4 regions of the Mesorhizobium sp. RCAM 05104 genome follow, and region 2 is predicted to be linked to each of the others. Evidence: riboswitches for the same ligand, from Rfam matches in the RefSeq annotation. Region 2 holds a riboswitch; each other region holds the start of a gene.
What was found. A riboswitch is a leader RNA that binds a small molecule or an ion and turns the genes downstream of it on or off. The one in region 2 is predicted to bind cobalamin.
Positions count from the first base shown of each region.

Region 1 (5,684 bases), 3.2 Mb from region 2:
CGGCGGCGCCTTTTCGGGCAAGGACCCATCCAAGGTTGACCGCTCGGCTGCCTACGCGGCCCGGTATGTCGCGAAGAATATCGTGGCTAGCGGACTTGCGGAAGTCTGCGAAGTTCAGCTTGCCTACGCGATCGGTGTGGCCGCTCCGGTGTCTGTCCTGGTCAACACGTTCGGGACCGCGAAGATCGCGGAAGAAAGGATCGAGCGGCTCATTCTTGAGCTGTTCGATCTCAGACCGAAGGGCATTATCAAGATGCTTGATCTCTTGCGCCCGATATACCACAAGACCGCCACGTACGGGCACTTCGGCCGCGAAGAACCCGAGTTCACCTGGGAGAGGACGGACAGAGCGGATGACTTGCGGCGCGAGGCGGGACTCGCCGCCGCGCAAGGGCCGACGCCGGATCGATCGCCATGCGGAAAGTCCATTCCAAGCGGACCGTTGAGCGGAGACTTTGATGCCGGATTATGACGTGCTTTGCATCGGCAATGCCATTGTCGACATCATCGCCCAGTGCGACGAGGAATTCCTCGAGACCAACGGCATCATCAAGGGCGCGATGAACCTCATCGATCCAAAGCGCGCCGAACTGCTCTACAGCCGCATGGGCCCGGCGATCGAAGCGTCCGGCGGCAGCGCCGGCAACACGGCAGCCGGCGTCGCCAGCTTCGGCGGTCGCGCCGCCTTCTTCGGCAAGGTCTCCAACGATGCGCTCGGCGAGATTTATGCCCACGATATCCATGCGCAGGGCGTCGCCTTCGACACCAGGCCGCTCAAGGGCGAGCCGCCGACGGCGCGCTCGATGATCTTCGTCACGCCGGACGGCGAGCGCTCGATGAACACCTATCTCGGCGCCGCCGTCGAGCTCGGGCCCGAGGACGTCGAGGCCGACAAGGCCTCGGGCGCCGCGGTTACCTATTTCGAAGGCTATCTGTGGGACCCGCCGCGCGCCAAGGAGGCGATCCGGCAGACGGCCATGCTGGCGCACGCTGCCGGGCGCGAAGTGTCGATGACCTTGTCGGATTCGTTCTGCGTCGACCGCTACCGCGACGAGTTCCTCGAGCTGATGCGCTCGGGCACGGTCGACATCGTCTTTGCCAACAGCCACGAGATCAAGTCGCTCTATCAGACATCGTCCTTCGACGAGGCGCTGGCCAAGATCCGCAAGGACTGCAGAATAGCCGCCGTGACCCGCTCGGAAAAAGGCTCGGTGATCGTGCGCGGCGACGAGACCGTGGTCATCCAGGCGACCGCGATCAAGGAACTGGTCGACACGACAGGCGCCGGCGATCTTTACGCCGCCGGTTTCCTGCATGGCTACACGCAAGGCCGCGACCTCAAGACCTGCGGCGACCTCGGCTCACTGGCGGCCGGACTGGTGATCGAGCAGATCGGCCCAAGGCCACGGCAGAATTTGCGCCGCGAGGCGGAACAGGCGGGGCTGCGTCAGGCGGACATCTCGAGGAGTAGCTGCTCACCTCCCCCTTATGCAGGCGGTCCAGGCGAGCGCGGATAAATCAAAATGTCGCACGCGCATCCGCCGGTTTTCCGCTGTGTTTCAAGTTGCCGAAATTCAGACTTTGACGCCACCTGCCGGTAGCAGTCTAGGATCTTGATCATCACGACGCCGAGGCCTGCCGCAAGTCGCTCAAGAGCCGGGATCATGTGATTGGCTGATTTGCCGGCCCCTTATCGGCATCCACAGCCTCCTGGAGAGCGACTGGAAGGCAACAGCTGACGACAACGATCCAAGCGATTTTGGGCAACATTGCCCACAAGTTAAAGACGCGATCACATAACCACATAAACATTTCTTTATGCGGCATTGACAAGAGAGTGGGCTGCTGTGATTGTCTGCGCGTCGTGGTTCTCCGTACGGCGTTGCCACAGCGGAGCTAAGAGGGAAGCCGGTGCGATGCCGGCGCTGCCCCCGCAACTGTTAGCGGCGAGCCCACCCCTAATGTCACTGAGGAAAACAGCCTCGGGAAGACGGGCAGAGGCTATGACCCGCGAGCCAGGAGACCTGCCACGGCGAGCAACGTCCACGGGCGGGGTGTCTCGGTGGTCGCGGCAGCCGGCGTTCGTGCCGGCCTGCTAGCGCCTTCGGTGTCCCCACGGCCCAACCATCGGGGTATGACATGACCATCTCTCAGCAGATTCCTGTAGCAACGCTCGGTATGCCGCGTATCGGTCGCAGGCGAGAACTGAAATTCGCGCTTGAAAGCTACTGGTCCGGAAAATCTTCCGCTGCCGACCTTCTGACGACGGCGAAGGCCCTCCGTGCCGCCAGTTGGAGGGAGCAGCAAGATCGCGGCGTATCAAAAATCCCGTCGAACGACTTCTCACTCTACGACCATGTGCTCGACACCGCGGCCATGGTCGGTGCCGTGCCATCCCGCTACGGTTGGAAGGGCGGCGAGGTCCCACTCGACATCTACTTCGCGATGGCGCGCGGCAAGCAAGGTGAGACCGCGGGTTGTGGACATGCCGGCCACGAGCATGCGGCTCAGGGGCACCGCTTAACCGCATTGGAAATGACCAAATGGTTCGACACTAACTATCATTTCATGGTGCCGGAGCTGACCGAACAGACCTTCGCCCTCTTGTCTGCGAAACCGGTCGACCACTTCCTCGAAGCCAAAGCCCTCGATATTCACACACGCCCAGTCATCCTTGGACCGGTCACCTTCCTCAAGCTGGCAAAAACACCTGCCGAAGGTTTCAATCCGATAGCGCTCCTGCCGCGGCTGCTGCCTGTATACGAGCAACTCCTGCGCAGGCTAAAGCTCTCGGGAGCCGACTGGGTGCAGATTGATGAGCCAGCGCTTGTGCTCGATCTTAACCCGAACGAACGAGCTGCGTTCGAGTTCGCCTACGGCCAGCTGTCGAAAGCCGCGCCCGAGTTGAAGGTCATGCTGGCTACCTATTTCGGACCGCTGGGAGACAACCTCGAGACCGCGATTTCTCTGCCCGTGGCGGGCCTGCATCTCGATCTCGTGCGCGCTCCCGAGCAGTTGGAGACGGTTGGTCGGCTCACACCGAAGGATCTGGTGCTCTCGCTTGGCTTGATCGACGGCCGCAACGTCTGGCGCGCGAACCTGCCTGCGATTCTCGACCGCATCAAGCCGATCGTCGCAGGCTGGCCCCTGGACCGTGTCGAGATCGCGCCTTCCTGCTCGATGCTTCATGTGCCGATCGACCTGCGGATGGAGACCGCGCTCGATGTGGACGTCAGATCCTGGCTGGCATTCGCGGCCCAGAAGATCGATGAGCTGGTCGTGCTGGCCCAGGCCTTGTCGGAAGGCAGGGAGGCCGCAGCAGGCGCATTGAAAGCTTCTGCCGAGGCGGCCGCCGCGCGCGCAACGTCCACAAAGGTCCATAATCCGCTCGTTGAGGGGCGGATCATCAGCATCGACGCCATGAAGCAACGAAAGAGCGCATTTGCCCAGCATTCCAGAGTCCAGGCTGGCACGCTCGGCCTGCCGCCATTCCCAACGACGACCATCGGGTCCTTCCCGCAGACGCCGGAGGTGCGCAAGGCGCGCTCCGCTCATGCGAAGGCGAGCTGAGCTATGTCGATTACGAGACCTTCCTGAAGAAGGAGACCGAGGCTGCTATTCGTTGGCAGGAGGAGATCGGCCTGGACGTGCTGGTGCACGGTGAGTTCGAACGAAACGACATGGTGCAGCATTTCGGCGAGCAACTGTCCGGCCTCGCCTTCACCCAGCATGGCTGGGTGCAAAGCTATGGCTCCCGCTACGCACGCCCTCCCATCATCTTCGGCGACGTATCGCGGCCCAATCCGATGACGGTGCGCTGGTGGCAATTTGCCCAGTCGCTGACGGAAAAGCCGGTGAAGGGAATGCTCACAGGCCCAGTGACCATTCTTAACTGGTCTTTTGTTCGCGACGACGTACCTCGCTCCGAAGCCTGCCGCCAGATCGCGCTCGCCATGCGCGATGAGGTGACAGACCTCGAACGAGCCGGTGCAAGGATGATCCAGATCGACGAGGCCGCTTTTCGCGAAGGCCTGCCACTGCGCAAGTCCGACTGGAAAGTCTACCTCGACTGGGCCGTCGAATGCTTCCGGCTCGCTTCAACGGGTGTAAAGGACGCGACCCAAATCCATACTCACATGTGCTATTCGGAATTCAACGAGATCATCGACGCGATCACCGAAATGGACGCGGATGTAATTTCGATTGAGACGTCGCGCTCGAAAATGGAACTGCTGGACGCCTTCACGAGCTCCAAATATCCGAACGAAATCGGTCCCGGAGTCTACGACCTTCACTCACCACGTGTCCCGGAAGTCGCGGAGATTTCGGACCTCGTCACGCTTGCCCGCGAGCGACTGTCCGACGGCCAGTTGTGGATAAATCCGGACTGTGGCCTCAAAACACGCAAATGGGAGGAGGTCCGCCCTGCCCTCATGAACATGGTCGCTGCAGCCCGGGCGCTTCGGGAGAAAGTGCCGGCCGGGAGGCCTTCCTGAGTCCTAACCATGTGGTGATTTACCGGCTGCCGCGTGTCGGCCGTTAAATGCCCAACCGATTACTTTACTGGAAATAGTCATTCGAGGAAAAACGGGTGGGCGGCACGCTGCGCTTGTCAAACATATGGCAGCCGGGTTCAATTGGAAGATCTCGGTTGGTTCGAACGCCGGAGCGGATGGAGCTTTGATCCCGGACGCCGCGCGGACGGCCGGTGGATCCCAGAAATCCCGGCGCCTGGCGACTATCACCGAACTTTGACCGATCGCGGGTGCGAAGCCACATTGGTATGTGAGCGCCTGAATGGAGTGTCATGCCACGCCCGAAACGCGTGCAGATCTCCCCGTCCGAAAAACTGCACCAGAGGACTGCAACCCGCTGCTTTCCTCTTGAAACTGTCATCGCCCTGACAACACATTCTGCAATTGTCGGAGGGTGTCGATGAGGCGCCGCGTCACGCAAACTAGTTGTTCAGCAGATCGGGAGGACCGAATGAACTCTGAGGCCTTCAGCAACCCCCTTTTCGTGAAGCGTGCACCGTACATCGTGCAAGAGATCGCCAGCCTTGCGGACGCTATCGATTTCCTCAATGAGTGGCCGGGACGCAGAGATCTGATCCACGAAGCCGCCCTCAGAGCGTGCTACGATGCATATGATGGGCGAAAACCGGTAAGTACAGCGCGCAATGCCTTTTTCGGCTTTGCGAAACGGGCCGCCATATTGGAAGATGCAACCTCCGCGATGCAGTGGCTCGCTGCCGGCAAGTCGGGCAGTGGAAAAGTGTAGGCGTCGGCGAAATGTATGAGGCGGGCGCGGGGCAGCACGCTGAGGAGGGCGCTGTTCGAGATTTCGCTATTCGAGATTTTCAGAGTTCGCCGAAAGCAAAACTCACCGCAACAGGGCAGATTTCACGCAATCCCGACCATGAACCAAACACTGCACATCGGTCGTTGGTGGCAAAATCGGGCTGTTTGAAAGGGGATCGACGGTTTAGACTCGCTCTGCCGCCGTGCTGGGCGCGTGCTCCGAAGATTGTGGCTGCCATCTCGACCTGCGTGTCATCATGGAAACTGTCGCTTGGACAACGGCTGATCGAGATGGCAAGAGCTACAGCATTTAACTGCTCCCCTCCTCAGGGTTTGACGGACCGACGAGCCAGCTCCGGCATTGATCCATCATCATGGTGCATA
Region 1 covers NZ_CM185033.1:2,372,786-2,378,469, forward strand. The annotation lists gene metK (methionine adenosyltransferase) at 1-472, shown strand, start outside; partial or broken gene AC56QP_RS11815 (adenosine kinase) at 459-1,445, shown strand; cobalamin riboswitch at 1,849-2,046, shown strand; partial or broken gene metE (5-methyltetrahydropteroyltriglutamate--homocysteine S-methyltransferase) at 2,140-4,496, shown strand; gene AC56QP_RS11825 (DUF982 domain-containing protein) at 4,987-5,280, shown strand.
Region 1: linked by a shared signal. The riboswitch ahead of metE (5-methyltetrahydropteroyltriglutamate--homocysteine S-methyltransferase) and the one ahead of AC56QP_RS31315 (DUF1636 family protein) in region 2 are both predicted to bind cobalamin.

Region 2 (5,684 bases):
CGTCGATGATCGAGATGAACTGGCAGCGCGCATCGTCGCGCAGGAAGGTCATCACCTCGACCAGATCGCGCGGCTCGACATGGACGGTGAGTTCGCCATAGGCGATATCAGCGTCATTCACGCGGCCGATCAGCTTCTCGCCGAGATAGGTCGACAGTTCGCTCAGGGATGCGGTCATGGATTTACCGTTCGATCGTGCCGGTGCGGCGGATCTTCTTCTGCAGCAGAAGAATGCCGTAGAGCAGCGCTTCGGCGCTCGGCGGGCAGCCGGGCACATAGATGTCGACCGGCACGATGCGGTCGCAGCCGCGCACCACCGAATAGGAATAGTGATAGTAGCCGCCGCCATTGGCGCACGAGCCCATCGAGATGACGTAGCGCGGCTCCGGCATCTGGTCGTAGACCTTGCGCAGCGCCGGCGCCATCTTGTTGGTCAGCGTGCCGGCGACGATCATGATGTCGGACTGGCGCGGAGACGCGCGCGGAGCGACGCCGAACCGCTCCGAGTCGTAGCGCGGCATCGAGGTGTGGATCATCTCGACCGCGCAGCAGGCAAGGCCGAAGGTCATGAACATCAGCGAACCGCTGCGCGCCCAGGTGATCAGCGCCTCGGTGGAGGTGACGAGGAAGCCCTTGTCGGCCAACTCATTGTTGATCTCGAGGAAAAAGGGATCGTCCTCCCCCACCGGCCTGCCGGTGTTGGGATCGATCAAGCCCTTGGGCTTCGGCGCGATGAGCGTGCCGGAACTGTCGCTCAATCCCATTCCAGCGCTCCTTTTTTCCATTCATAGGCAAAGCCGATGGTCAGCACCGCCAAAAAGACCATCATCGACCAGAAACCGAGCATGCCGATCTTCGAGAACGACACTGCCCAAGGAAACAGGAAGGCCACTTCCAGATCGAAGATGATGAACAGGATCGACACCAGGTAGAAACGGATGTCGAATTTCATGCGGGCGTCATCGAACGAGTTGAAGCCGCACTCGTAGGCGGAAAGCTTTTCAGGATCGGGATTGCGGTAGGCCACCAGAAACGGTGCGGCCAGCAGCGCCAGGCCGACAACCAGCGCCACGCCGATGAACAGGACGATGGGCAGGTACGAACTTAGAAGTGCGTTCATGCTCGGCTTTCCGTTGGCGCCAATCCATTTTGATTACAGCACCGGACCCTAATGCGGAAGCGTGACAGTTTAACCGCTGAACCGTTTTAAGGGCCTATGCTGCAACGCGGCGAGGGTTAGCGCAGCACTTCCGGCGAAGCAAGTCAAACCTTGTTCAAAACGCTGACCTGGACGGCATATACGGGGAAACTGGTCCGATCCGCTCCTGTTTGATTTCCTTCAATTTTTACTCCACTTTTCTCTCCTGACATATATGCCGCCAAAACCCTGCTAGCATCGCCGCGGAATCACGATCCCTGCCAGCTCGAACCCGGTTAGAGTCGCATCAGCATGAAGGAAAAAATCGCGCTTCCCACGGCCCGGCGCATAGCACTCGCCGCCCAGGGGTTTGCCGACGCCAGGCCGGCCGCCACGCCCGATCGACGGCATCTGGCCCGCGTGCTTGCCCGCACCGGCCTGCTGCAGATCGATTCCGTGAGCGCCGTGGTGCGCGCGCATTACATGCCGCTTTATTCGCGACTTGGCCCCTACCCGCTCGCCTTGCTCGACAACGCCGCGGTGACGCGCAAACGCACCGTGTTCGAATACTGGGCGCATGAGGCCTCCTTCCTGCCGGTCGAGACATACCCGCTGATGCGCTGGCGCATGCAGCGGGCCGAGCGCGGCGATGAAATGTATTCGGGTCTGGCCAAATGGGGCCGCGAGCACGCCGCCTATGTCGAAGAGATCTACCGCGCGGTCGTCGAGCGCGGCCCGATCGCCGCCTCGGCACTGGAAGGCCAGAAAGGCTCGGGCGGCTGGTGGGGCTGGAGCCATGCCAAGCACGCCTTCGAATGGCTGTTCTGGGCCGGCCGCATCACCACGGCGCACCGTCGCGGATTCGAGCGCTTCTATGATCTGCCCGAGCGCGTGCTGCCGCAGGCGATCCTCGATCTGCCGGTGCCAGCCGCCGAGGACGCGCACCGCGAGCTGCTGCGCATTTCCGCTCGTGCCCACGGCGTGGCGACGGCCGGCGACCTGCGCGACTATTTCCGCCTGTCGCCCGCCGACATGAAAGGCCGGCTGGAGGAACTGGTCGAACTCGGCGAGCTGTTGCCGGTGCGCGTCGAAGGCTGGGACAAGCCGGCTTACCTTCATAGGGATGCCCGCGTGCCGCGAAAAATCGAGGCGCGCGCCTTGCTGGCTCCGTTCGATCCGGTCGTTTTCGAACGCTCGCGCTCGGAGCGGTTGTTCGATTTCCACTATCGCATCGAGATCTACACGCCGGCGGAAAAGCGGCAGTACGGCTACTACGTCCTGCCGTTCCTGCTCGGCGACAGGATCGTGGCCCGCGTCGACCTCAAGGCCGATCGTCCGGCCAGTGTCCTGCGTGTCCATGCGGCCTATGCGGAGCCAGGTGCACTCGCCGAAACCGCCTCCCAGCTGTTCGAGGAATTGAAGCAGATGCAGGGCTGGCTAGGCCTCGAACGCATTGAAGTGACGCCTGCGGGCGACCTCGGACAGCCACTTGCCGACATTGCCGCGTCGTAGACGTGCGTTGACACGGCTGTCCCTACAAGCCTAAATCCGGTCCAGACGGTCTCCTCTCGGCAAAGGGAGGAGCCAAGAGGGAATGCGGTGCGGGATCGCAAGATTTCAAATCCGCGGCTGTCCCCGCAACTGTAAGCGACGAGCCTGGGCCGAAAACCACTGGGATGTTCCCGGGAAGGCGGCACCCGAGGCGATGACCCGCGAGCCAGGAGACCTGCCGTCTGAGAGATAAAGAATCCGATCGCCTGGCGGGTTTTCCGGGCAAGGAGCCCTGATTTGGAACGCGACAGCAGTTTTTCGGCTGAGACAGCGGACGTATTGTCCGATGACGCCTGGACCGGCGTTACCGTGATCGTCTGCGCCTCCTGTCGCGACGAAACCGGTTCCGACGCCCACCCCCGTGCCGGCGAATTGCTTGCGGACGACACACGCCACGCCGCCTCGGGCGACAATATCCGCATCCGCAGCGTTGAATGCCTCGGCAATTGCAAGCGCCGGCTGAGTGCCGCGATCCTGCGCGACGGCTGCTGGAGCTACGTCTTCGGCGACCTGAGCGCGACCAGCGGCGCCGATCTCGTCACCGGCGCAAAGCTCTTCGCCACCTCGACGGATGGCCTCATCCCATGGCGGGGCCGTCCTGATTCCCTCAAGCGCGGCCTCGTGGCCCGCATTCCTCCCCTCGACATGCTGAAGGACCAGATATGACAGCCTCCGTCTCCCGTGTTCCCTGCACTGTCGTCACCGGCTTCCTCGGCGCCGGCAAGACGACGCTGATCCGCCATCTCCTGGAAAACGCTGGCGGCAAGCGCATCGCCATCATCGTCAACGAGTTCGGCGACATCGGCATCGACGGCGAAATCCTGAAGGGTTGCGGCATCGACACCTGCCCCGAGGAAAACATCGTTGAGCTGGCCAATGGCTGCATCTGCTGCACTGTCGCCGATGATTTCGTGCCGGCGCTCGACCAGATCCTGTCGCTGACGCCGAAGGTCGACCATATCCTGATCGAGACCTCCGGCTTGGCTTTGCCCAAGCCGCTGGTCCAGGCCTTTCAGTGGCCGACGGTGAAGAGCCGGGTGACGGTCGATGGCGTCATCGCGGTGGTCGACGGCCCGGCGCTGGCCGAAGGCCGCGTCGCCAACGACATGGACGCACTTCAGGCGCAGCGCGCTCAGGATGGGACGCTCGATCACGACGACCCGGTCGAGGAGGTGTTCGAGGACCAGATCGCCTGCGCTGACCTCATCATCCTGTCGAAAAGCGATCTGATGGACGCCGCCGGCTCCGCCCGCGCCAACGCCATCATCAATGAGCACATCGCCCGCGCCGTGAAGATCGTGCCGACCTCGCAGGGCAAGGTCGATCCCTCGGTGCTGCTCGGCCTCGGCCTCGCCGTCGAGGACGACATCGAAAACCGCAAGACCCACCACGACGACGAGCTCGACCACGAGCATGACGACTTCGACAGCTTCGTCATCGATATTTCCTCGATCGCCAACCCGGAAGAGCTGGCAAAACGGGTCGCCACCGCAGCCGAGGAAGAAAACGTGTTGCGTGTAAAAGGCTTCGTCGAGGTCGGCGGCAAGCCGATGCGGCTTTTGCTGCAGGCCGTCGGGCCGCGCGTCAATCATTACTATGACCGCGCCTGGACCGCAGCGGACGACCGCCGCTCTCGCCTCGTCGTCATCGGCCTGAAGGGGCTGAACCGCCCGGCGATCGAGCGTATCCTCGCCGGCTGATTTTAACGCCATGCACATCCTCACCACGACCTCCGCCTCTCTCGACGACCTCGCCGAGCCGGTCGATCTGCGGCAGACGCCGGCGGATGTCGTGGCGCTGTCCTTCACCGACAGCGATCTCGCCGGGCTGGCGGCGGCGTGGAAGGCGGATGCCGCCCGCCTGCCCTCGATGCGGCTGGCCGCACTTCGTGACCTGCGCCATCCGATGTCCGTCGACCTCTGGGTCGACAGCGTCGCCCGCCACGCCAAAATCATCCTCGTTCGCATCCTCGGCGGCTACGATTGGTGGCGCTATGGTTGCGACCAGCTCGCCTCGGTCGCCCGCGCGCACGGAATAAAGCTGGCGCTGCTGCCCGGCGAGTGCCGCGACGAGGATCTGCGCCTGATCGAGGCCTCGACGCTGCCGCGCGAGGAATTGGACGGCCTGCTCGACTATTTTCGCGAGGGCGGCCCGGCGAATATGAGCGCGCTGGTGCACCGGCTTGCACGGTTGGCGGGATCGGATGCGGTTGTCGCCGAACCGGTTGCGGTTCCGAAGGCTGGATTTTACGCGCCGGGACATGGCGTCATGGAACACTATCTTCCCCTTCCCTTCGAGGGGGAGGGAAACATCATCCCCATCCTGTTCTATCGCTCGATGCTGCTCGCCGCCGATATCGCCCCCATCGATGCCCTTTTTGAAGCGCTGCGGCAGCGCGGCATGCGCCCGGCACCCATCTTCGTCGCCAGCCTGAAAGACCCGGCATCGCTGGCGTTCGTCGAGACCGCGCTCGCCGCGCTGAAACCCGGCGCCATCATCACCGCGACCGCTTTCGCCTCCGGCGCCGAACCCGGAGTGGAAACCCTGTTCGACCGCGCCGGCGTGCCGGTCTTCCAGGTCATCGTCGCCACCACCCGCCGCGACATCTGGGAGAACAACCAGCGTGGACTGGCGCCCGCCGACCTCGCCATGCATGTCGTTCTGCCCGAATTGGACGGCCGCATCCTTGCCGGCGCGATTTCCTTCAAGGGTGAAAGCGAGGCTGATCCGGCGCTTGGCCACCGGGCCTTCGCCAACCGGCCGGAAGCGGATCGCGTCGAGCAAGTTGCGAACCGCGTCGCGGCCTTCATTCGCCTACAAGAGACATCCCGCGCCGAGCGCAAGCTCGCCATTCTCATCCCGGACTATCCGAGCGCCCCCGGCCGCACCGGCTATGCCGTCGGCCTCGACGTGCCGTCCAGCGTGCTGGCGATGCTGCACGATCTGAGCGAACAGGGCTACGCTGTAGAGGGGATTCCGCAAACGCCGCGTGAGC
Region 2 covers NZ_CM185033.1:6,399,902-6,405,585, reverse strand. The annotation lists gene AC56QP_RS31335 (NADH-quinone oxidoreductase subunit C) at 1-178, opposite strand, end outside; gene AC56QP_RS31330 (NuoB/complex I 20 kDa subunit family protein) at 183-764, opposite strand; gene AC56QP_RS31325 (NADH-quinone oxidoreductase subunit A) at 755-1,120, opposite strand; gene AC56QP_RS31320 (winged helix-turn-helix domain-containing protein) at 1,451-2,650, shown strand; cobalamin riboswitch at 2,680-2,886, shown strand; gene AC56QP_RS31315 (DUF1636 family protein) at 2,927-3,355, shown strand; gene cobW (cobalamin biosynthesis protein CobW) at 3,352-4,389, shown strand; gene cobN (cobaltochelatase subunit CobN) at 4,400-5,684, shown strand, end outside.

Region 3 (5,684 bases), 2.1 Mb from region 2:
CATGGATCAGCACCGGGCCTTTGCCATTGTCGCGGACATTCTTCAGCACCGGGATCAAATGCTCGAGATTGTGACCGTCGATCGGGCCGATGTGGTAGAAGCCGAGCTCCTCAAACAGCGTGCCGCCGGTGACGTAGCCGCGTGCATGCTCGACCGCCCTGGTGATCGCACGGTCGGCGCGTTTGCCGAGATAGGAGGTCAGTTTCTTGCCGAAGTCCCGCAGGCCGATATAGGCCTTGCCCGAGGCCAGACGCGCCAGGTAGGCGCTCATGGCGCCGGTCGGCGGAGCGATCGACATGTCGTTGTCGTTGAGGATGACAATGAGACGGGCATCGAGCGCGCCCGCATTGTTCATCGCCTCATAGGCCATGCCAGCCGACATGGCGCCATCACCGATGACGGCGATGACATTGTTGCGGCCGCCGGATAGGTCGCGGGCGGCGGCCATGCCGAGACCGGCCGATATCGATGTCGACGAATGGGCGGCGCCGAAGGGATCGTACTCGCTCTCGGCGCGGCGGGTGAAGCCGGACAGGCCGCCCTCCTGCCGCAAGGTGCGTATGCGGTCGCGGCGGCCGGTGAGGATCTTGTGCGGATAGGCCTGGTGGCCGACATCCCAGATCAACCGGTCATCCGGGGTGTTGAAGACATAGTGCAGCGCTACCGTCAGCTCGACCACGCCAAGGCCGGCGCCAAGATGGCCGCCGGTGCGGGACACGGCGTCGACCAGTTCGGCGCGCAGCTCGGATGCCAGTTGCGGCAGCTCGCTCTCGGCAAGCGTGCGCAAGTCGGCCGGAATGCGGACCTTGTCGAGAAGCGGCGTATGCAGCGTTGCGTTCACGGGCTCAGGCTCTCTATTCATCGGCGAAATAGGCCGCCGGCCGGCGAATGTAAATGCGTGTCTGTGACGCGCGTCGATCCACGGCTCTAACTGTTGGGCATGATCTCTTCCGAAAACCGGTTCCCACTTTTCGGGATCATACCCTAGCTCTCCGGCAGCGGGATGAACTCTTCCTCATCTCCAGGAACGATATCGAAGCGGCCGGTCTTCCATTCCTGCTTGGCCTGTTCGATGCGCTCCTTGGACGACGAGACGAAATTCCACCAGATGTAACGCTGCGAGCCGAGCGAAGCGCCGCCAAACAGCATGAAATGCGCGCCGCCCTGCGACGACACGACGATTTCGTCACCGGGCCGGAACACCAGCAGGCGTTCCGCTGGAAAAATATCCCCTGAAATCGCGACCTCACCCTCCAACGTGTAGATGGCGCGCTCTTCCGCATCGGCTGGAATTTTCACGCTGGCGCCGGGCGCCAGGCGCAGGTCGGCATAGAGCGTATCGGAATGCGCCCTGACCGGAGACCGCATTCCCTGGAAATCACCGATGACGACGCGGCCGCTGACGCCTTCGGCATCGATCTCGGGAAGAAGCACCGCGCCAGTGTTCTCGAATACCGGTGCCACTTCTTCCTTGCCGTCCGGCAGCGCCAGCCATGTCTGCAGGCCGGAGACCGACATCGGTGCGCCGCGCAATTCCTCGGGCGTGCGCTCGGAATGGACGATGCCGCGGCCGGCGGTCATCAGGTTCACGTCGCCGGGCTGGATGACCATCTCGGTGCCGAGCAGATCGCGATGCCTGATCTTGCCGTCGAACAGATAAGTGACCGTCGACAGTCCGATATGCGGATGCGGGCGGACATCGAGCGCCTGGCCGGCGCGCAGGATGGCCGGGCCCATGCGATCGAAGAAGATGAACGGACCGACCAGTCGCCGCTTGGCGGTCGGCAGGGCGCGGCGCACCTGAAAACCGCCAATGTCCTTGGCGTTCGGAATGACCATCAGCTCGATCTGGTCGCTGGCGAACGCATCGCCGACCTCAGGGTCTTTCCCGGGGAAGAAGCTCACGATATCTCCTTGTCAGCGGTCGACGACCGCATTGGACGCCTCAGGCAAACCGGATCGCCGCCTTGGCCCGTAGTTTGGCCGCAACCTCTTCGCGATTGCGAGGATGCTGATGGGTCTCGAGAGAATCGAGCAGTTCGCGCGCTGACGCGGCAATCGCATCGACAGCGTGGTCGAACGCATGCTGGTTCTGCTTCGAGGGCCGTGTCGTTCCGCTGAGCTTGCGAACGAACTGAAGTGCCGCGTCGCGGATTTCGTCGTTGGTTGCGGGCGGATCAAAGTTGAACAGGGTCTTGATGTTTCTGCACATCGTTTCCGAACCTCCTCTTGTCCTGGAGCCGTTTCAGTCGGGACGAGTTCCATCCTCGATCATGATCGTGTCCAAAAACCGGTGAGGCAAGACCATCGTTCGGGCCGCGCCTCAGTCCGCGTCGAGCGGCTCCGTTCCGACCGGCTTGCCGTCGCGCGACAGCCTTATCTTCTCGACCTTGTCCTCCGCGGCCTTCAGCAACCGGTCGCAATGCGCCTTCAGCGCCTCGCCGCGCTCATAAATCCTGATCGACTGATCGAGCGGCACGTCGCCGCGCTCCAGATCATCGACGATCTTCTCCAACGCGTCGAGTGCCTGTTCGAAGCTCATCGCCTTGACGTCTTCGTTGGTCTCACCAGCCATCATTCATCCTTTCATCAGTCGCCCGACATGGGCGGCGACCGAAAATGCCAGTCCCTGCAGATCGTAACCACCCTCGAGCAGGCTGACGAGCCGGTTGCCGCTGTGGCGCGTGGCGCGCTGCATCAGCTGGCCTGTCGCCCAGTCGAAGTCGTCCTCGGTCAGATTGATCTCGGCCAGCGGATCACGGTGATGCGCGTCGAAACCGGCCGAAATGATGATCAGGTCCGGCGCGAAATCGTCGAGCGCCGGAAGCACGCGCGACAGGAAGGCATCGCGAAACACCTCGCTGCCGGTCCGCGGCGCCAGTGGCGCGTTGATGATGTTGCCGGCACCGGTTTCGTTCTTTGCCCCTGTGCCGGGATAAAGCGGCATCTGGTGCGTCGAACAATAGAGCACGGAGGGATCGTCCCAGAAAATGTCCTGCGTGCCGTTGCCGTGATGCACGTCCCAATCGACGATGGCGACACGCTCGGCGTCGAATTTCTTCTGCGCATAGCGCGCCGCGATCGCCGCGGTGTTGAAGAGGCAGAAACCCATCGCCGTCGTCTTCTCGGCGTGATGGCCTGGCGGCCGGGCGGCGACGAAGGCATTGTCGGCGCGGCCCGTGAAGACGTCGTCGACGGCGGCATTGGCGGCGCCGATCGCCGTGATCGCTGCCTGCCAGCTCTTCGGGCTGGCGGTGGTGTCGGCGTCGATGCGGGCGATACCCTCGTCGGGAATGGCGGCGCGGACACGCGCGACGAAATCAGCGGGATGCGCGTAGAGGATGGTCGCCTCGTCACCTTCCGGCGCCTTGATGCGGTCGAGCGCGGCAAATGCCTCATCGTCCAGCACGCGCTCGATGGCGCGCAAGCGGTCCGGCCGCTCGGGATGGCCGGGGGGCGTGATGTGCTCGAGGAAGATCGGATGGGTGTAGAGACGGGTAACCATCGTCCTAATCTAGTGGCCCGGATCGACAAAGGCCATGAGCAGGCGGCTGATGGCTGGGGAAAATCACGCCTGCGTCCATTGGTGTCGCTGCGGGCATTGGCGTCGCCGGCGCTTCGGCGTAAGGTCGCCGTCACTGCCTGGTGCCCGCCGCAAGCGGGAGAATCGGGAACACGGTTGAACTCCGTGGCGTGCCCAACGCTGTGAGGGGGACCGCGCCGGTAAATGCCACTGTCGATGACGGGAAGGCGCCGGACGCGGGTTGATCCCGAGCCAGAAGACCGGCCTGGCAGGCATCGTCATCCGCATGGTCAGGCGGCTGGCATTGATTGCAATCGCAAGGGGACAAGCGATGCCGGAACACATGACCGCACCTGTTGGCGACGGATTTGATCAGTTGGCGCGCGATGCGGTTTATCGCGCCATGTTCACGCGGCGGGATGTGCGCAGCCATTTCCTTCCCACCGCGCTCGACGATGACGTGCTGGCGCGGCTGCTCCTTGCCGCCCACCATGCGCCGTCGGTCGGCTTCATGCAGCCATGGAATTTCATCGTCATCCGCGACGCCAAACGACGGGAAAAGGTGCGCGACCTGTTCCTGGCGGCGCGCGAGCAGGAGCTGCCGGCCATCGAGGCAGAACGGCAAACGCTGTACCGCAAGCTCAAGCTGGAAGGCATTTGCGAAAGCGCACTCAACATCTGCATCACCTGCGACCGTGAGCGCTCGAAGGATTCACCGCTGGGACGCTGGCACAATCCGGAGATGGATCTCTACAGCACGGTCTGCGCGGTGCAGAATTTCTGGCTGGCGGCGCGCACCGAAGGCGTCGGTGTCGGCTGGGTTAGCATCATCGAGGCGCAGGCGCTGAAAAGCCTGCTGTCCATTCCCGAGCATGTGACGCCTGTTGCCTATCTCTGCGTCGGCCGCGTTTCCGAGTTCGCCCCCAAACCGGACCTCGAAACACATGGCTGGGGCCGCCGGCTGCCGCTGCCGGAGCTGATCATGAGCGAGACGTTTTGCGGGCAAGGCGAAGCGCTGCTCAAATCGACCGTGGCGCGCCTCAACACCGTCGATGCTACGGCGGCGATCGCAAGCCCCGCTGATCAGCGTGTCGCGCCGGCCGCGCCCCAGCGCGAGCCGCCGAAGGAGGCCAGCGCCTTGTCCTTGAGCTCCCTGAACTTCGACGATGCCTCGGCCAGCCGGGCGTCCCAGTCGGGATCGGGCACCTGGCCGGCAATGGTCTTGAAGTAGACTTGCATCAGGCAGGCGATGGCGAAGGGTTCGATGAAGGCCGCCTTGAAGGCCCAGGCGAAGACGATGGCGAGCACGAAGGCCCAGCCGGCGAGCTGCCCAGGCATCATGAAGAGAATGGCGGCGGCAGGGGCCAGCATCAGCAGGAAGATGACGAAGGACACGCCCCACATGATGACCGCCAGCCAGACGGCGTTCTTGACCATGATCTTGCCATTCTGGGCGTAGAGCACGACGCCTTGCCGCGCCGTCTCGAAAGGCGAGGCGGAATTGATGCGGATGTTGTAGCCGAGGATGATCTCGTCAACATAGGTCAGCGACAGGCGGATCACCGTGTTGATGAAGGAGACCAGGCCGTTCAACCCCGGGATCGGCAGGAAGGCGGCGATGCCGCCGAGCAGGCCGGTGATGGCGCGGATGGCGCCCTTGACCAGCTGGTCGACGACGAAAAGGATGTTGGCTTCGGCAAAACGCTGGGTGACGACTTGCCTGGCATAGGCGATCTGGTCCTGGCCGTCGGGAATGTCGCGGCCGTCGATCAGATGGACCATGACGGCGACATGGCCGGCCTTGACGACGTAGAGGATGTATTCGCGGATCCAGTAGACGGCAATCGAAACGACGCCGAAACCGACCACGCCTCCCCACAAGGCAAACGACAACGGCCCGTCAGGATCGGTGGAAATATGGCCGACGCCATAGCCGACGGAGGCGCCGGTGCCGGTCGCCACGATATAGGCCAGCGTGATACCGAAATAGACGATCATGCGAAAGACAATGAAGGGCCAGGTCCGCATCATGATGGACACCGACCTGCCGATATCGAAATCCCACATGCCCGAATCTCCCCTCAGAGATGGTGGGAGAGGATGCGCTCAACCCGGCTATTGTCAATTGCGATAGCTGCGCCAAGCCGTCAATGGCGCCTTC
Region 3 covers NZ_CM185033.1:1,305,644-1,311,327, forward strand. The annotation lists gene dxs (1-deoxy-D-xylulose-5-phosphate synthase) at 1-862, opposite strand, end outside; gene AC56QP_RS06765 (pirin family protein) at 985-1,905, opposite strand; gene AC56QP_RS06770 (DUF2277 domain-containing protein) at 1,946-2,212, opposite strand; gene AC56QP_RS06775 (exodeoxyribonuclease VII small subunit) at 2,324-2,575, opposite strand; gene AC56QP_RS06780 (histone deacetylase family protein) at 2,579-3,505, opposite strand; cobalamin riboswitch at 3,627-3,806, shown strand; partial or broken gene bluB (5,6-dimethylbenzimidazole synthase) at 3,867-4,484, shown strand; gene AC56QP_RS06790 (hypothetical protein) at 4,607-5,590, opposite strand; partial or broken gene AC56QP_RS06795 (TetR/AcrR family transcriptional regulator) at 5,683-5,684, opposite strand, start outside.
Region 3: linked by a shared signal. The riboswitch ahead of bluB (5,6-dimethylbenzimidazole synthase) and the one ahead of AC56QP_RS31315 (DUF1636 family protein) in region 2 are both predicted to bind cobalamin.

Region 4 (5,684 bases), 2.8 Mb from region 2:
TGCGGTTCGAGGATCTGCAGGATCCCTATGGCATCCGCTTCTGGCCGGAATTCAAGGGCCGCGACGGGTGTCGCACGCCGATGGTGTGGGATGCCGCCGCCAAGAATGGCGGCTTCTCGACGGCGAAGCCGTGGCTGCCAGTGCCCGGAAAGCATCTTTCGCAAGCGGTCAATGTCCAGCAGGGCGATGATCGCTCCTTGCTCGAGCACTACCGGCGCTTTCTCACCTTCCGGCACGCTCATCCGGCGCTGGCCAAGGGCGACATCACCTTCATCGAAAGCCAGGGCGACACGGTCGCTTTCACACGCCGGGCAGGCAATGAACAGATCGTCTGCGTCTTCAATCTGGGAGCCAAGCCGACCGAGATTGACCTTGACGACCGATCGCTGCACCCTTTGCCCGGGCACGGTTTTTCGGGCCAGACGAGCACCGGTTCTATACAGCTCGGCGGCTACGGCGCCTGGTTCGGGCGCATCGACTGAATTTCAAATCACTGGGAGGAAACCAATGGCCGATGTCACGCTAAGGCAAGTGAAGAAGTCCTACGGCAATCTGAACATTCTCCACGGCATCGACCTCGATATAAAGTCGGGCGAGTTCATCGTCTTCGTCGGCCCGTCCGGCTGCGGCAAGTCGACCTTGCTGCGGTCGATCGCCGGGCTCGAGGAAATCACCTCCGGTGAGCTCAAGATCGCCGGCGAGGTGGTGAATGACGTGCCGCCGTCGAAGCGGGGCATCGCCATGGTGTTCCAGTCCTATGCGCTTTATCCGCACATGACCGTCTACGACAACATGGCGTTCTCGATGAAGATCGGCAAGGAAAGCAAGGCCGAGATCGACAAGCGGGTGCGGCAGGCGGCGGAAATCCTGCAGCTGACCAAATATCTCGACCGGCTGCCCAAGGCGATGTCGGGCGGCCAGCGCCAGCGCGTCGCCATCGGCCGCGCCATCGTGCGCAATCCGAAAGTGTTCCTGTTCGACGAGCCGCTGTCGAACCTTGACGCGGCGCTGCGCGTCGCCACCCGCATCGAGATCGCCAAGCTCAAGGAATCGATGCCCAACACGACCATGATCTACGTCACCCACGACCAGGTCGAGGCGATGACGCTGGCCGACCGCATCGTGGTGCTCAAGGAAGGCCATATCGAACAGGTCGGCACGCCGATGGACCTCTACAAGAAGCCCGGCAACCTGTTTGTCGCCCAGTTCATCGGCTCGCCGGCCATGAACATCCTGCCGGCGACCATCGACAAGACCGGAAACCCGACCGTCGTCAGCCATGTCGGCGGGCGGAAGGCGACGGTGCCGATCTCGACACCGGCTTCGGCAAAGGGTGCTTCGGTGAGTTTCGGCGTGCGGCCGGAAGACCTGATCATCGCCACCGGCGCGGACTATCTGTTCGAGGGGACGGTGGATTATGTCGAGCAGCTCGGCGAGGTCCAGCTTGTCTACATCGACATCGGCCGCGCCGATCTGCCGCTGGTGACGAAGCTGCCCGGCAATGTCGAGGTCAAGCGCGGCTCGATATTGCGGCTGAGCGCCAACGCCGAGGACCTGCACATCTTCGACGCGGACGGACATTCCTTCGCGCTCCAGAAGCCGGAAGCAAAGGCGGCCTGAGGCGGCCTGTCCTGCTGGACCAAGGCGAGACAAAAAAGAGCGGCGGGCAAGGCCCGCCGCTCTTTTTTCAAGAATCAAGTTCGGTTGTTAGAGCAATTCCAGGAAGAGTGTGAAACGGTTTTCCGTCCGGAATTGCGTCAAAACAAAGAGTTAGAGCGGTTTGCCGTTTCCGTGAAACGGTGAACTGCTCTAGTGGCCGAAGAGGTTCCGGTCGCTGCCCTGGGGGGCGGACTTCTCTACGTCACCCGACGAATTGAGCAGCTTGTAGACAGGCGAGCCGCTGTTGCGGATCGAGCCCGTATGCGAGGTGTCCACGTTGACGGTCGCCTGCTTGTTGATGTCGGTGCCGCCAACATTGTCGTTGCGGGCATAGGCGCTGCCGGCGGCAATCAGAAGTGCGGCGGCAGTAAGAACAATCTTTTTCATTTTTGATACTCCGGTATTTCAAGTTCTAGACGGCGGGCTGGCCCGCCGCCTTGCTTTCGGATGTTAGTTGTTGCCGAACAGGTTACGGTCGCTGCCCTGGGCAGGCGCCTGGGCAGCCGGCTCCGACTTCTTGATCGAAGCCGTATACGAGCTGTCGACCGTGGCGGCAGGCTGGTTGGCACCGTTGGAGCCGAAGTTGTCGCTGCCGGCAAAAGCGCTGCCGGAAATGGCAAGGAGGGCGGCGGTGGCGATAAGGATCTTCTTCATTTCAAGTACTCCTGAATTTCTGGATTTCGCCAGGGCGGCGGGCGCACCCGCCGTCACCTGGGGAATCGGCTGTTAGTTGTTGCCGAAGAGGTTACGGTCGCTGCCCTGAACGACGGGCTGCTTTTCAGCCGGAGCCGACTTCTGGATCGAGGCCGTGCGCGAGCTGTCAACCGAGGTGGCGGCGGGCTGATTGGCGCCATTGGAGCCAAAGTTGTCGCTGCCGGCGAAGGCGCTGCCGGAGATGGCCAGAACGGCGGCGGCAGCAAGGATGATCTTCTTCATTTCAAGTACTCCTGAATTTCTGGATTTCGCCAGGACGGCGGGCAAGCCCGCCGCCTGCTGGCGATCGGCTGTTAGTTGTTGCCGAAGAGGTTACGGTCGCTGCCCTGGGCAGGCGTCTGAGCAGCCGGTTCCGACTTCTTGATCGAAGCGGTGTACGAGCTGTCGACAGCAGTGGCTGCCGGGGCATTTGAACCGTAGTGATCGCTACCGTTAGCGAAGGCGCTGCCGGAAATGGCCAGAAGGGCGGCGGCAGTGAGAACAATCTTTTTCATTTTTTGGTACTCCAGTATCTTCTTATTTCCGTCCGTCTAGCGGCGTGTCTTGGAAGGAATTCGCGTCGTTCGGACAGCCCCGATGTGGGAGAGCCATCCAGCCATTTCCAATCACGAAGTTGTTTCGTGTGGACCATGAATCTGCCACTTGAAATTGTACCAGGGCCTTCTACACCATGTACTTTTCTGTTTTATATCAGTTAGTTAGATAAAACCGCCGTTCCGATCACCAACTGTGTCCAGGGTCCAGCGTTCACACCGTCCTGCACGCACCGTCAACAGAAACGAACCGTTCGGTTCGATTTTAGAGGCAGCTAATAGTCACTTTTCGAAACCGTTAACCGTTTTTGGCTTCCGCCAGCGACCGGATTCGGGAAGACCGCGGCCGGCGAATGGCAATCGGGGAGATCGGATTTCAGCCCGGCAATCGCCTATCCGGGCGTTTCGTACGCGTGTCGCGCCGCATGGATGCGATGTCGCTTTCATGCCGATGTCGCAAGCGCCGTCGTGATTAGATCATGACATCTCAGGTGCCGCTTCGTGACGACGAGGCGGAGAATTGGGAAGCCGGTCAGAATCCGGCGCTGCCCCCGCAACGGTGGTGGAGTTCAAGTCGCAACGGGAGACCACTGGGCCGAAAGCCTGGGAAGGTGTCGCGATCGTCCGCAAGGACAACTCCAGAGCCCGGAAACCAGCCGGAGATGTCTAGACTCGACTGATCGCGGTGGGCGGTCAAGAGGTGGATAGCGCATGTCCGACACATTGCCGGCTTGCGTCCGATCCTTCCTCTCTTCCCCTCCGATGCAGTCCTTGATTGTGAGGACAGGACATGGACGCGCGCAACGACATGCTGAGGCTCTTGAATGGCCGCAAGCAAGGTTTTTCACTAGAGCAGCCCTTCTACACCGACCCCGACTATTTCAAGCTCGACATGGAGCTGATCTGGTATCGCGACTGGCTGTTCATCGGCCATGATTGCGAACTGCCGAAGCCGGGCAGCTACATCACCGTGCAGATCGGTGACTATCCGGTCGTCCTCGTCCGCGACCAGCAAGGCAAGATCAACGGCTTCCACAATTCCTGCCGCCATCGCGGCAGCCGTGTCTGCAATTCCGACAAGGGCACGGCGGCCAAGCTGGTCTGCCCCTACCACCAATGGACCTATGAGCTGGACGGAAGGCTGCTGTTCGCCAGGCAGATGGCCGACGGTTTCGACAAGAGCCAGTTCGGCCTGAAGCCCGTCGCCTGCGAGACCGTCGGCGGTTACATCTTCATTTGCCTGGCCAAGGAGCCGGCTGATTTCGCGCCGATGCGGGCGATGATCGAACCCTATCTGCTGCCGCACCGGCTGCGCGAGGCAAAAGTCGCCTTCGAGAGCACGATCATCGAGAAGGGCAACTGGAAGCTGGTCTGGGAAAACAACCGCGAGTGCTACCATTGCGCCGGCAATCATCCGGAGCTCTGCAAGACCTTCCCGGAAGCACCGACGGTGACCGGCGTGCAAGGCGCCGACAGCGACCCTGAAATGCTTGCGCACTGGGCGAAATGCGAAGCGGCCGGCCTGCCGAGCAAGTTTCGCATCGATCCGGCCGGGCAGTACCGCGCCACCCGCGCGCCGCTGTTGCGCGATGCCGTCAGCTACACGATGACCGGCAAGCGGGCGGTGAAGAAGAACCTGTCCGACACCGTCTCCGCCGACCGCATCGGCACTTTGATGCACTATCACTATCCGACGACGTGGAACCACATCCTCATCGACCATGCGGTGACCTTCCGCGTGCTGCCGATCAGCGCCACGGAAACCGCGGTGACGACCAAATGGCTGGTGCACAAGGATGCGGTCGAAGGTGTCGATTACGATCTCGCCGAACTCACCCATGTGTGGACCGAGACCAATGACCAGGACCGCCGCATCGTCGAGGAAAACGCCTTCGGTATCCTGTCGCCGGCCTACGAACCAGGCCCCTATTCGGAGATGCATGAGGGCGGCGTGATCCAGTTCGTCGACTGGTACGCACGCTTCATCGGGCCACGCCTTGCCGGAGACGGCCGGCCGGCCCTGCGCAGCGTCGCCTAGCGCATGGCGCCCAAAAGCGCGCAGCGGTTTTGGGCTCACGCCATGCACGGAACAAAAGGGACAAGAGGATGAATGCGATGACGGATCTTGGCCTCTATCGCCATCTCGACGAGATGGCGCCCTGGAACGACAGGCTCCAGGTGCTGGAAGTGATCGGCGTCGCCGACGAGGCCCCTGACGTAAAGACCTTCACCTTCCGCTCCGACAACCAGACCTGGTTCCGCTACAAGCCTGGCCAGTTCGTGACGTTGGAGCTGCCCACCGTCGAGGGGCCGCTGATGCGCACCTACACGCTGTCGTCCTCGCCGTCGCGGCCGTTCTCGATCGCGGTGACGGTGAAGGCACAAGCGGGCAGCATCGGCACACGCTGGATGTTCGATCATCTGGCGCCCGGCACCCATGTCAAGGCCTATGGGCCGGCCGGCGACTTCTCGCTGCACAGCCACCCGGCGGCCAAATATTTGTTCATTTCGGCCGGCTCCGGCGTGACGCCGATGATGTCGATGCTGCGCTGGCTCAACGACTGCGCGCCATGGACCGATGTCGGCTTCGTCAACTGTGCGCGTCGTCCGGAAGAGATCATTTTCCGCAAGGAGCTCGAACTGCTCGGCAGCCGCATGCCCGGCCTGTCGCTCGGCTTCATGATCGAGGAGCGGTCGAGCCGCGAGGGCTGGTTCGGCCACATGGGCCGCATCGACGCGATCCGGCTGCCATTGTTGGCGCCTGATTTCCGCGAGCGC
Region 4 covers NZ_CM185033.1:3,600,053-3,605,736, reverse strand. The annotation lists gene bglA (beta-galactosidase BglA) at 1-482, shown strand, start outside; gene AC56QP_RS17660 (ABC transporter ATP-binding protein) at 508-1,620, shown strand; gene AC56QP_RS17655 (DUF680 domain-containing protein) at 1,810-2,046, opposite strand; gene AC56QP_RS17650 (DUF680 domain-containing protein) at 2,110-2,313, opposite strand; gene AC56QP_RS17645 (DUF680 domain-containing protein) at 2,386-2,595, opposite strand; gene AC56QP_RS17640 (DUF680 domain-containing protein) at 2,667-2,867, opposite strand; cobalamin riboswitch at 3,379-3,581, shown strand; gene AC56QP_RS17635 (aromatic ring-hydroxylating oxygenase subunit alpha) at 3,697-4,944, shown strand; gene AC56QP_RS17630 (FAD-binding oxidoreductase) at 5,022-5,684, shown strand, end outside.
Region 4: linked by a shared signal. The riboswitch ahead of AC56QP_RS17635 (aromatic ring-hydroxylating oxygenase subunit alpha) and the one ahead of AC56QP_RS31315 (DUF1636 family protein) in region 2 are both predicted to bind cobalamin.